Regions from separate parts of the Ralstonia sp. 24A2 genome, predicted to be linked through region 2. Evidence: predicted binding sites of a transcription regulator. Region 2 holds the regulator's gene; each other region holds the start of a gene.
What was found. Region 2 encodes HrcA, which represses chaperone genes, less so after heat shock. Its sites were predicted from a motif close to TTAGCACTCNNNNNNNNNGAGTGCTAA; they were not measured.
Positions count from the first base shown of each region.

Region 1: groES (co-chaperone GroES) is a predicted target of HrcA. The motif match lies at 2,358-2,384, and genes of this name have one in related genera.
Region 3: rpoH (RNA polymerase sigma factor RpoH) is a predicted target of HrcA. The motif match lies at 1,827-1,853, and genes of this name have one in related genera.

Region 1 is NZ_JBPVZD010000002.1:1,382,411-1,386,591, forward strand. It holds gene ACS13N_RS11365 (LysR family transcriptional regulator) at 1-220, shown strand, start outside; gene ACS13N_RS11370 (Hsp70 family protein) at 559-1,812, opposite strand; gene groES (co-chaperone GroES) at 2,476-2,766, shown strand; gene groL (chaperonin GroEL) at 2,870-4,181, shown strand, end outside.
Region 2 is NZ_JBPVZD010000001.1:284,636-288,816, forward strand. It holds gene recN (DNA repair protein RecN) at 1-349, opposite strand, end outside; gene ACS13N_RS01245 (NAD kinase) at 372-1,310, opposite strand; gene hrcA (heat-inducible transcriptional repressor HrcA) at 1,421-2,479, shown strand; gene tauA (taurine ABC transporter substrate-binding protein) at 2,593-3,654, shown strand; gene ACS13N_RS01260 (taurine ABC transporter ATP-binding protein) at 3,651-4,181, shown strand, end outside.
Region 3 is NZ_JBPVZD010000002.1:1,044,324-1,048,504, reverse strand. It holds gene ACS13N_RS09785 (diguanylate cyclase domain-containing protein) at 1-1,697, shown strand, start outside; gene rpoH (RNA polymerase sigma factor RpoH) at 1,897-2,826, shown strand; gene ACS13N_RS09775 (SCO family protein) at 2,894-3,499, opposite strand; gene cyoE (heme o synthase) at 3,568-4,181, opposite strand, start outside.

The sequences.
Region 1 (4,181 bases), on a different contig from region 2:
CGGCCTGGGCGCCATCATCCAGACCACCGATCTGATCGCCACACTGCCGCGTCACATCGGCGAGACGCTGGCACGGGCCAACGATCTGGCGGTCCATCCGTGCCCGATCCCCGTCGAGGGGTTCGCCGTGCGGCAGCACTGGCACGCCCGATACCATCAGGAAGCCGGGAATCGGTGGTTGCGTGGCGTGGTGGTGCAGTTGTTTGGCAGTTCGCGCTAGACCGTCGTCAACGATTCTTGAAAAAGGGTCCGCTTCTGTTTGGAAGCCGCCTGTGGCTCAGCGCCCGGTCGAACGGCCAAGAAGGGGTGCAGATTCAACCGGTCAATGCAACGTATTGATGGAATCGTTCCGCTGGCGTATCGAAGTTTAGAGTCTTGCGCGGACGTTCGTTGAGTCGTCTGGCGACGGCATTGCGCTTAGCCTGCGAACTGAGTCCGTCGCTTTGAGTTGGATCGCCTCTAGCATGGCGTGGTCCTCGTCTCCGACGACAGCAATATCCCAGCCCGGATGGTTCGATACGCTCGAAACGTCCCGCCGCCCCTCAGCCTTTCAGCCCGTCAGCTGAACTTGCGCGCCGCATCGCGCGCCAGGCCAGAACCGATCCCGCCGAACAGGTCGCCTTCGACGCGCCGCGCCGACGGCAGCACTTGCGCCAGTTGCTCGCGCAGCAACGGCACCCCGCTGGAGCCGCCGGCGAAGAGAATGGTATCGACCGCTTCCGCTGCGACGCCCGCCGTCTTCAGCATCGCCTGTACCGTCGAGACCGTCTTGCCGACCAGCTTCCCAATCGACTGGTCGAAGTCCTCGCGCGTGACGGGCTGCTTCAACTCGGGCGCGATGCGGTGCAGGTCGATCTCCGCTACCGGGACGTCCGACAGCGCGATTTTCGCGCCTTCCACCTGGATGGCCAGCCAGTGGCCGGCGCGCTCGCGGATCAGGCGGATCAGGCGGTCGAGTTTTTCGGTGTCGGCGACATCTCGGTAATTGTCCATCACCACCGCCCACGCCTTGCGCGTGTACACGTGGTTGATGGTGTGCCAGCTCGCCAGGTCGAAATACTGGCCGGACGGCATCGCCTTGCCGTTGCGCAGCGTGCTGTTCAGGCCCAGTAGCGGCATCACGCTGGCTAGGCTCAAGGCGCGGTCGAAGTCGGTGCCACCAATGTGAACGCCGCCGTTGGCGAGGATGTCCTCGCGGCGGTCAGGGCGTTTCGCGCGGTCGGGCGACAGGCGCACCAGCGAGAAGTCCGACGTACCGCCGCCAATGTCCGCCACCAGCACAAGTTCTTCACCGCTGATGCTGGCCTCGTAGTCGAACGCGGCGGCGATGGGCTCGTACTGGAAGGCGATCTCGTCGAAGCCGGCGTCGCGCGCGATTTCCGACAGCGTGTCTTCGGCGAGCTGGTCGGCCTTGGGATCTTCGTCGATGAAGAACACCGGGCGGCCCAGCACGGCGCGGCGGAATTCATGGCCGGCGGCGCGCTCGGCGCGGCTCTTGAGTTCGCCGATGAAATGCGCCAGCAGCTTGCGGAAGGGCATGGCCTGGCCCATGACCTCGGTGCTGTCGTCCATCATCGACGTGCCGAGCAGGCTCTTGAGCGAGCGCATCAGGCGGCCCTCGTAGCCGGCAAGATAGTCGGTCAGCGCGGCACGGCCGTAGCTGACCAGCGGGTCTTCGGCGTGAAAGAAGATGACGGAAGGCAGCGTAACCTTGCCGTCTTCGAGCGGCAGCAGGGTGGGTGCGTCCGATCTCAGCCAGCCGACGGTGGAGTTGGACGTGCCGAAATCGACGCCGCAAGCGTTTGACATCATAGGATTGTGGCTTCTCGAGTGCAGCGGGAGGCATGCGCCTGTACGGGATATCAGGAGCGGGCGCCACCGGCGAAGGGGCGCTATTGTAGTGGCTTTGTGCGAGGGATCGCCGCCCGTTCGTTGCCGGGTCATGGCTGACAGCAATCGCTGCGAAGCCGGTGTTGGCCAATGAAACTCGAATGGCGGCAACAAGCTGGAAGCGGTCGCTGAGGGCAGCCGTGTCACCACCTCCTTGTGTGCCAAGCGTTGGTCGTTGGTTTTTTTTTCAGGGCTTGCGACTTAGGATGATCTCATTTAAGTGATTTATACATCATATTTATGGGTGCCGAAGATCCGCCTAACTTCGTATGCACCACCGTCGCGGAGCGTTACGTATCTTCCTCGTTACTCAACCGTCTCGATGTAACTTATTGAAGAGAAAGGAATTTTTTGAGGCAGTGACAACTGGGAGCGTCAGGGAGTTCAGAGTTGAGCGAACAAAGTTCAGCGCTGAGTGAGTCTCGACAATTCCCCATTCTTGAAATCGTAATACCCCGTCCCTATAATTAGCACTCGCCGGGCAGGAGTGCTAACAACGCCTCCGACCCCCGATGCTTTCCCGATGCGCCGCGTCTTGCGGCGCGTTTTGTGAATAAACACTCACTTTGCATTGAGGAGTTGTGTATGAACCTGCGTCCTTTGCACGACCGCGTGATCGTGAAGCGCCTGGACAACGAAACCAAGACCGCTTCGGGCATCGTCATCCCTGACGCCGCCGCTGAAAAGCCGGATCAAGGCGAAGTGCTGGCCGTTGGCCCGGGCAAGAAAGACGACAAGGGCAACGCGATTTCGCTGGACGTGAAGGTCGGCGACCGCGTGCTGTTCGGCAAGTACGCCGGCCAGAGCGTCAAGGTGGAAGGCCAGGAAGTCCTGGTCATGCGCGAAGAAGACATCATGGCCGTGGTGGCGAAGTAAGCGTGCGCTCAAGCGCAACGGCTTACCAGTAACCCAATCCTCATTGCCCGCGCCCCACTAAGGCTGGCGCAGGCAACATCCAAAGATCTCGGAGATTCTCAAGATGGCAGCTAAAGACGTAGTGTTCGGCGACGCCGCACGTGCCAAGATGGTTGAAGGCGTGAACATTCTCGCCAACGCAGTGAAGGTGACCCTGGGCCCGAAGGGCCGCAACGTGGTGCTGGAGCGTAGCTTCGGTGGCCCGACCGTGACCAAGGACGGTGTGTCGGTCGCCAAGGAAATCGAGCTGAAGGACAAGCTGCAGAACATGGGCGCGCAAATGGTCAAGGAAGTCGCTTCCAAGACCAGCGACAACGCCGGTGACGGCACCACCACCGCAACGGTGCTGGCTCAGTCGATCGTGCGCGAAGGCATGAAGTACGTTGCCGCCGGCATGAACCCGATGGACCTGAAGCGCGGCATCGACAAGGCTGTTGCAGCAGCCGTCGAAGAGCTGAAGAACATCAGCAAGCCGACCACCACCAGCAAGGAAATCGCTCAAGTTGGCGCCATCTCGGCCAACAGCGACGAATCCATCGGCCAGCGCATCGCTGAAGCCATGGACAAGGTCGGCAAGGAAGGCGTGATCACCGTGGAAGACGGCAAGTCGCTGGCCGACGAGCTGGACGTCGTGGAAGGCATGCAGTTCGACCGCGGCTACCTGTCGCCGTACTTCATCAACAACCCGGAAAAGCAAGTTGTCCAGCTGGACAACCCGTTCGTGCTGCTGTTCGACAAGAAGGTCAGCAACATCCGTGATCTGCTGCCGGTGCTGGAGCAAGTGGCCAAGGCTGGCCGTCCGCTGCTGATCATCGCTGAAGACGTCGAAGGCGAAGCCCTGGCAACGCTGGTGGTCAACAACATCCGTGGCATCCTGAAGACCGCCGCCGTCAAGGCTCCGGGCTTTGGCGACCGCCGCAAGGCCATGCTGGAAGACATCGCCATCCTGACGGGCGGCCAAGTCATCGCTGAAGAAGTCGGCCTGACGCTGGAAAAGGCAACCCTGAACGACCTGGGCCAAGCCAAGCGCGTTGAAATCGGCAAGGAAAACACCACGATCATCGATGGCGCTGGCGATGCCCGCAACATCGAAGCCCGCGTGAAGCAAGTGCGTGCCCAGATCGAAGAAGCGACCTCGGACTACGACCGTGAAAAGCTGCAAGAGCGCGTGGCCAAGCTGGCCGGCGGTGTTGCCGTGATCAAGGTTGGCGCTGCCACCGAAGTCGAAATGAAGGAAAAGAAGGCCCGCGTGGAAGATGCACTGCACGCAACGCGCGCTGCCGTGGAAGAAGGCATCGTGGCTGGTGGCGGTGTTGCGCTGCTGCGCGCCCGCGCTGCCATCTCGGGCCTGAAGGGTTCCAACGCTGACCAAGACG
Region 2 (4,181 bases):
GCAGTTGCGCCAGCGTGACGGCCGCGCCGTTGATGAACGCCCTGCTGCGGCCGGCGGCATCGACCGTGCGGCGCAGCAGGATGACGCCCTCGTCATCGTGCAACTCGTGGGCTTCCAGCCAGGCCGCCACATGCGGATGCACGTCGAACTCCGCCGTGATGTCAGCACGCGGCGCGCCTTCGCGCACAACGGCCGCATCGGCGCGTTCGCCCAGCGTGAGCGCCAGCGCGTCGATCAGGATGGACTTGCCGGCGCCCGTCTCGCCCGTGAATACGGTAAAGCCGTCGGCCAGGTCGAGGTCCAGCGCGTGGACGATGACGAAATCGCGGATGGTGAGGCTGCGCAGCATGGTGCGTGGGACGGTGTCTGGGTTACAGCCGGTTGTCTTCGGTCGGGTACTCGTGCCAGTGCAGCTTCTTGCGCAGCGTGGCGTAGTAGTTGTAGCCGACTGGGTGCAGCAGTTGCACGGTGCGCTCCGAGCGGCGCACCACGATGCGGTCGCCCGGCAGCAGGGACGTGAGCGACTGCATGTCGAAGTTGACGCTGGCATCGCGCCCGCTGGTGACCTGGATGACCACCTCCGCATCCTGCGGAATGACGATCGGCCGGTTCGACAGCGAATGCGGTGCGATGGGCACCAGCACTAGCCCCGAGAGCGCCGGATGCAGGATCGGCCCGCCGGCGGACAGCGCATACGCCGTCGACCCGGTGGGCGTGGACACGATCAAGCCGTCCGAACGCTGGTTGTACATAAAGAAGCCATCGACCGACACGGCCAGTTCGACCATGCCCGACGTACCCGAGCGGTTGACTACCACGTCGTTGAAGGCCAGGGCGGAGAAGATGACCTCGTCGTCGCGTACGACCTGTGCCTGCAGCAGCGTGCGGGTCTCGGCTTCGTAGCGGCCCGACAACATGTCGGTCAGCACGGTCTGCACGTCGTCGAACGGGATGTCGGTCATGAAGCCGAGCCGCCCGTGGTTGACGCCAATCACCGGCACGCGGGCGCCGGCCAGGTGGCGGCCGATGCCGAGCAGCGTGCCATCGCCACCGAGCACCACGGCCACATCGGCCTGGCGGGCCATTTCTTCGGGCGGCAGGGCAGGGTAATCCTGCACGCCGATATTGAGCGCGGTTTCGCGCTCGAACACGATGTCATGTCCGCGCGCAGCAATGCACGACGCCAGCTCCATGAGCGGGCCGGCAATGTTGGCGGCCGAATACCGGCCGACCAGTGCGACGGTCTTGAAAGGCGAGGCAGACGAGACGGCGGGAGGTTTCGGGGCCACGGCGGACGGGGGAATCGACATGCGCGCATTACACCATATCGATATGACCCCCGCTACGTTTGACGTTGTTTGGCGAGAAACGCCAGCGTCACCCGTAGATTGGCCCCGATTTTGCGTAAAATCGAAGAACCATGGACAAGCGCGCCACCATCCTCCTCAAGACCCTGATCGAACGGTACATCGCCGAGGGCCAGCCCGTGGGCTCGCGCACCTTGTCGAAGTATTCGGGGCTCGATCTGTCGCCGGCCACCATCCGCAATGTGATGTCTGACCTGGAGGAGATGGGCTTCATCGCCAGCCCGCACACCTCGGCCGGGCGCATTCCGACGCCGCGCGGCTACCGCCTCTTCGTCGACACCATGCTAACGGCCAGCCCGCTGGACGTGCTCGGCGCGCAAGACCGCATGGCGCAGCAGATGGCCGGCGTGATTGCTGAGCAGGTGCGCACGCAACTGGCGTCGCACGGGTCGGAATCGTCGCAGCGGGTGATTGCGGCGGCGGCGCAAACGCTGTCCAACCTGTCGCAGTTTGCCGGCGTGGTGATGACGCCGCGCCGCTCGCACGCGTTCCGGCAGATCGAATTCCTGCGGTTGTCGGAAAACCGCATCCTGCTGATCGTCGTCACGCCCGAGGGCGACGTGCAGAACCGCATCATCCATACCGATACGCCCTACACCCCGTCGCAGTTGGTGGAGGCGGCCAACTACATCAACGCACACTACGGCGGCCTGACCTTCGACGCCGTGCGCGAGCGCCTGCGCGGCGAGTTGTCTGCGTTGCAGGCCGACATGACCACGCTGATGCAGGCGGCGGTGGAGGCGGGCAGCAGCGCGGCATCGGAAGAAGACCCGGTGGTCATCTCTGGCGAGCGCAAGCTGCTGGAGGTGGAAGACCTGTCGTCGTCCATGGACAAGCTGCGGCGCCTCTTTGCCGTGTTCGAGCAGAAGACGGGCCTGCTGCAACTGCTGGACGTATCGAGCCGCGCCGAGGGCGTGCAGATCTTCATCGGTGGCGAAAGCAGCCTCGTGCCGCACGAAGACATGGCCGTCATCACCGCGCCGTACGAGGTCGACGGCAAGATCGTCGGCACGCTCGGCGTGATCGGGCCGATGCGCATGGCCTACGAGCGCGTGATCCCCATCGTGGACATCACCGCCAAGCTGCTGTCCAGCACGCTCAGCCAATATTGATCTACAGGTCGGCTGCATAAGCTCAGCCGATTTTCTTCGACGACAGGCTCCTCTGTCGTCTCACACAATCGACTCCGGCGCATGTGCGCGTTCTTCTTCTGCCGGAGTCCTTCATGGCTGGTTTTTCTCTCCCCCGTTTGCTGGCTGCTGCGTTGTCTGCGGCCGTTTCGCTCGCCTTGCTCGGCACCGCTCCTGCACGCGCGGCTGACCGCGAAGTTGTGATCGCCTATCAGGACATGGTGCTGCCCTGGCGCTACGCCCAGGCTACCGGCGAGGTCGAGCGCGCCACGGGCTACAAGGTGACCTATCGCCAGCTCGCCAGCGGTGCCGATGTGGTGCGCGCCATCGCCTCGGGTTCGGTGCAGATTGGCGAGGCAGGGTCGAGCCCGATTGCGGCGGGTGTGTCGCAGGGCGTGGACCTGTCGTTGTTCTGGATTCTCGACAACATCAACGACGCCGAGGCGCTGGTTGCCCGCAACGGCAGCGGCGTGTCGCGTGTGGCCGATCTGAAGGGCAAGACGCTGGGCGTGCCGTATGTGTCGACCTCGCACTTCCACGCGCTGGTCGCGTTGCAGCAGGCCGGGCTGGAGCCTCGCGACGTGAAGGTGGTCAACCTGCGTCCGCAGGAGCTGTCTGCCGCGTGGGATCGGGGCGACGTGGATGCCGCTTTCATCTGGGACCCTGTGCTCGCCAAGGTGAAGAAGAACGGTACGGTGCTGACCACCTCCGGCAAGATCGCGTCCGCTACCGGCAAGTCGACCTTTGATGGCTTCGTGGCAGACCGCAAGTTTGCACGTGACCACGCGGAGTTCATCGCCAAGTTTGTCGAGGTGCTGGCCAAGGCCGATGCGGCTTACCGCGACAACAAGGCCGCCTGGACGGTGACCTCGCCGCAGGTGGCGGCGGTGGCCAAGACCTCGGGCGCGGCAGCGGCGGATGTGCCGGCTAGCCTCGCGCTGTATGCCTTCCCGGATGCGGCGGAGCAGGCCTCCAAGCGCTGGCTGGGCGGCGGTGCGCAGTCGGGTGCGGCGCAATCGCTGTTGGCGACCGCGCAGTTCCTGAAGACGCAGGGCACGATCCAGGCAGTGCTGCCGGACTACGGCGCGACCATTGATTCGCGCTTCGTGCAGCGTGTGGCCAGTGGCGCCAAGGCCGTGGCAACCGCATCGCGATGAGCCGAATTGATGTCCGTGGCCTGCGCGTCGACTACACCGACGCGCATGGCCGTACGACGCAAGCGCTGGGCGGTGTCGATTTGGCAATCGAGCCGGGCGAGTTTGTGGTTGCGCTCGGCGCCTCGGGTTGCGGCAAGACCACGCTGCTGAACTGCCTGGCGGGTTTTGTCGCGCCAACGGCGGGGCGCATCCTGCTCGATGGGCGCGAGGTGGAAGGTCCCAGTGCCGAGCGTGGCGTGGTGTTTCAGCGCTATGGCTTGATGCCGTGGCTGAACGTGCGCGACAACGTGGCACTCGGCTTGAAGCTGCGCGGCCTGGACCGCAAGACGCGCCACGCACGGGCGCTTGAACTGCTGCGATTGGTCGGTCTGGAGGCACATGCCACCTCGCCCGTGTACGCCCTGTCAGGCGGCATGCAGCAGCGCGTCGGCATTGCCCGTGCGCTGGCGACCGAGCCGCGCGTGCTGTTGATGGACGAGCCGATGGGTGCGCTCGACGCCTTCACGCGCGAGACTATGCAGACGCTG
Region 3 (4,181 bases), on a different contig from region 2:
CGCTGGCCATGTCGGGGTTCGATGCGGCTGGCCGCGCGATGTCGTTTCCGCAGCGCTTTGACGCCAGTATCTTCGAGCTGCCGGCGCAGACGATCGAGCAGCGGCCGCTGCCCTCGCGCTTGGCGCTGGCGGGCCAGTCGGGCTACGGCCAATGGCGCGACATCCACGGCGTGCCGACTTCGCTCAGCTATACGCCCATCGGCCACACGGGCCTGGCGCTGATCAGCAAGATCTCCAGCGCTGAGCTGTACACGCCCATGCGCGCCCAGTTCGAGCGGCTGGCCGCGTTCATGCTGTGTGGGATCATCGGCAGCGTGGCGGCCATCCGGTTGACGGTACGGCCGTTTGCCAACCGGCTGGCGGCGTCCGAGCGCGCCCTGCGCATCGCCAACGAAAGCCTTGAGCGCCGGCGTGACGCCCTGCGCGCCAGCCGCGAGCAACTGCGCCTGGTGGCCGACAACGTGCCCGCACAGCTCAGCTATGTCGACCCCGACGGCGTCGTCCGCTTTGCCAGCCGCACGCTGCTCGAAGCGTTCGGCCGCACGCAGGACGACATGGTCGACCGCCACGTCAGCGAGATCTACACGCCCGAGGACTACCGCACGCTGCTGCCCTACATGACCGAGGTGCTGGCCGGGTATCCGGTGCAGTTCGACATCACCTCGCTGCGCACGGGCAAGCCGCGCTACCTGAGCGGCCATTACTACCCCGACTACGATGACCGCGGCACGCTGCGGGGCTACTTCTCGGTACTGCAGGACCTGACCGCGCGCACCACCGCCGAGATCGCACTCGCCCGCAGCGAACGCGCGCTCACGCTGGTGCTCGACAACGCACCGCTGCTGGTCTCGCACATCGACGCCGACGGCATCTTCACCTTCTGCAACGTCACCCATGCGCGCTGGCTGCAGCGCACGCCCGAGGAGGTCTGCGGCCGGCCCGCGCAGGAGATCTTCACGCCGGGCACCTATGCGCTGCTGGCGCCATACCTGAACCGCGCGGTGCGGGGCGAGACGGTCGAGTTTGAGATCAACGCGCCGTGGTACGAGAAGCCGCACGCCAGCGGCCCGCGCCGCCGCACACGCTATCTGCGTGGCCACCTTGTGCCGGATGCCGCGGATTGCGACTGCGGCGCCGAGCGCTGCGGCTTCTACGCCTTTGTGCAGGACGTGACCGAGGCCAAGCGCAGCGAGATGGAGCTCTCGCGCATGGCCCGCTTCGACGCGCTCACCGGCCTGGCCAATCGCTACGAGCTCTACGAGCGCCTGCGCACGGCCCTGGAGCGCCGCCAGCGCCAGCCCGCCCCCATGGGGGTGCTGTACCTGGACGTGGATCACTTCAAGCACATCAACGACACCTACGGCCACGCGGCCGGTGATGCAGTGCTGGTGGAAGTCGCCCGCCGCCTGCAGCAGGCTGTGCGCCGCACGGACACCGTCGCCCGCCTCGCAGGTGACGAATTCGTCATCCTCCTGGACCCGCTCGACGCCCCGGATGATGCGCTGCACACCGCGCACAAGGTGGTGAGCGCGATCCGCCCGCCGATCCCCCTGCGCGGCGATGTGTCGCTGCATGTGACGGCCAGCATCGGCGTCGCCTGCCCGGCGCCCGATATCAGTGATCCCGACGTGGTTTTGCGCGAAGCGGACCGCGCACTTTATTGGGCCAAGTCACGCGGGCGTAACACTGCGGCATAAGTGCGAACCGATACCGCTGGCGACTGTCTATGACTGGGTGCGCGGCCACTTTTGCTGCGGCGCAATCATCACACTATTGAGGCCCATCATCTGATTTGCGGGAACTATCAACCGGCACAAAATGTCCTATTAGCACTCTTCCGGTTGGAGTGCTAAGATGCTTTTCCAAACTTCCACTGGATTTCGACAGGAGTCCTGAGTGAACGCAGTCATTCCCGTGAATACCGTTTCCGCAATCGCCACCCAGCCGTCCGGCAACGCCGGTAATGGATGGGCGCTGGCGTTCCCCGGCAACCTCGGCAACATCGACGCCTATATCCAGAGCGTCAACCGCGTGCCGCTGCTGTCGGCTGAAGAAGAACAACGTCTGGCCCGCGAGTACCGCGACGACGACAACCTCGACTCGGCGCGCCGTCTGGTGCTCTCGCACCTGCGCCTGGTGGTGTCGATCGCCCGCCAGTACCTCGGCTACGGCCTGCCGCATGCCGATCTGATCCAGGAAGGCAACATCGGCCTGATGAAGGCCGTCAAGCGCTTCGACCCGGATCAGGGTGTGCGTCTCGTCTCGTACGCGATGCACTGGATCAAGGCCGAGATGCACGAGTACATCCTGAAGAACTGGCGCATGGTCAAGGTGGCCACCACCAAGGCCCAGCGCAAGCTGTTCTTCAATCTGCGCAGCCATAAGCAGGATGCCCAGGCGACCTTCTCGCCGGACGAGATCAGCGCTGTAGCGGCCGAACTCAACGTCAAGGGCGCCGAAGTGCGCGAGATGGAAACGCGCCTCTCGGGCGGCGACATTGCGCTGGAAGGCCAGATGGACGACGGCGAGGAATCCTTCGCCCCGATCGCCTACCTGGCGGACACGCACAACGAGCCGACCCGCGTGATCGAGTCGCGCAGCCAGGATCGCATGCAAAGCGAAGGCATCGAAACGGCGCTGGCCAAGCTGGACGACCGCAGCCGCCGCATCATCGAGGCCCGCTGGCTGAACGTGAACGACGACGGATCGGGCGGCGCCACGCTGCACGAACTGGCTGACGAGTTTGGCGTATCGGCCGAGCGCATCCGCCAGATCGAATCGGCCGCGATGAAGAAGATGAAGGGTGCGCTGCAGGCATTTGCCTAATGCGATTTCCCCGCAGTAAAAAAGCCCGCCAAGTTGGCGGGCTTTTTCGTTGGGCGCTGGCCTTAGATCACTCGGCCAGTAGCTGCTTGATATCGTGCGCGATCGGCTCGGGGCCCTGGCCGTGCTTGATGAACAGCCGCAGGTTGCCCTTCGGATCAAACATATAGCTGCCGGCGGTGTGATCCATCGTGTAGTTGTCGGGCGAGCTGCCCGGCACCTTGCTGTAGAACACCTTGAAGTCGGAGGCGACCTTCTTCAACTCCGCCTCGTCGGCCGGGCGCAGGCCGATGAAGCGCGGGTCGAACGCCGGCACGTACTTGGCCAGCAGGTCTTGCGTATCGCGCTGAGGGTCGACGGTCACGAACAACACCTGCACGCGGTCGGCATCCTTGCCGAGGGTGTCCATCACGCCGCGCAGTTCGGCCAGCGTGGTCGGGCAGACATCAGGGCAATGCGTATAGCCGAAGAACATCACGACGACCTTGCCGCGAAAGTCTTCCAGCGTGCGGCGCTTTCCGGTGTGGTCAACAAGCGAGAAATCCTTGCCGAAGCTCTTGGCACCGGTGATGTCGAGGTTCGTGAAGGCCGGCTTGTCGCTGCAGGCGGTCAATGCCAGCACGGCGGCGGCCAATGCGGCAAACAGAACGGCGCGGAAGTGTCGGAAAGAGAGCATGGTCATTGTGTTGGGAAAGACCGCCTAGCGTAACGCCAACTGCACGCGCTCGCTGGCAACCCCGTGCGTCACAGCGCCGCGCCTTGAGTCAGCGTGGGGCCGAACTTGAAGTAGTGATCGACCAGCAGCGCCGCAAACAGGATCGACAGATAGATGATCGAGTAGCGGAAGGTCTTCTGTGCCAGCGCGTCGGAGTAATTGCGGTACATGCGCCACGCATAAGCGAAGAAACCGCCGCCCAGCACCAGCGCCGTCGCCAGGTAGATATAGCCGCTCATGCCGTGCACAAACGGCAGGATGGTCGCGGCAATCATGATGAGCGTGTACAGCAGGATGTGCAGCAGCGTGTATTTCTCGCCGTGGGTGATGGGCAGCATCGGCAGGCCGGACTTGGCGTAATCCGCACGGCGGTAGAGCGCCAGCGCCCAGAAGTGCGGCGGCGTCCAGGTGAAGATGATCAGCACCAGGATCCACGCCTCGGCCGGCACGCTGTTGGCGACGGCCGCCCAGCCCAGCGCTGGCGGCATCGCGCCTGACAGGCCGCCGATCACGATGTTCTGCGGCGTGGCCGGCTTGAGCAGCAGCGTGTAGATGATCGCGTAGCCGATGAAGGTGGCGAAGGTCAGCCACATCGTCAGATCGTTGGCGAAGACATGCAGCGTCCACATGCCTGCGCCGCCCA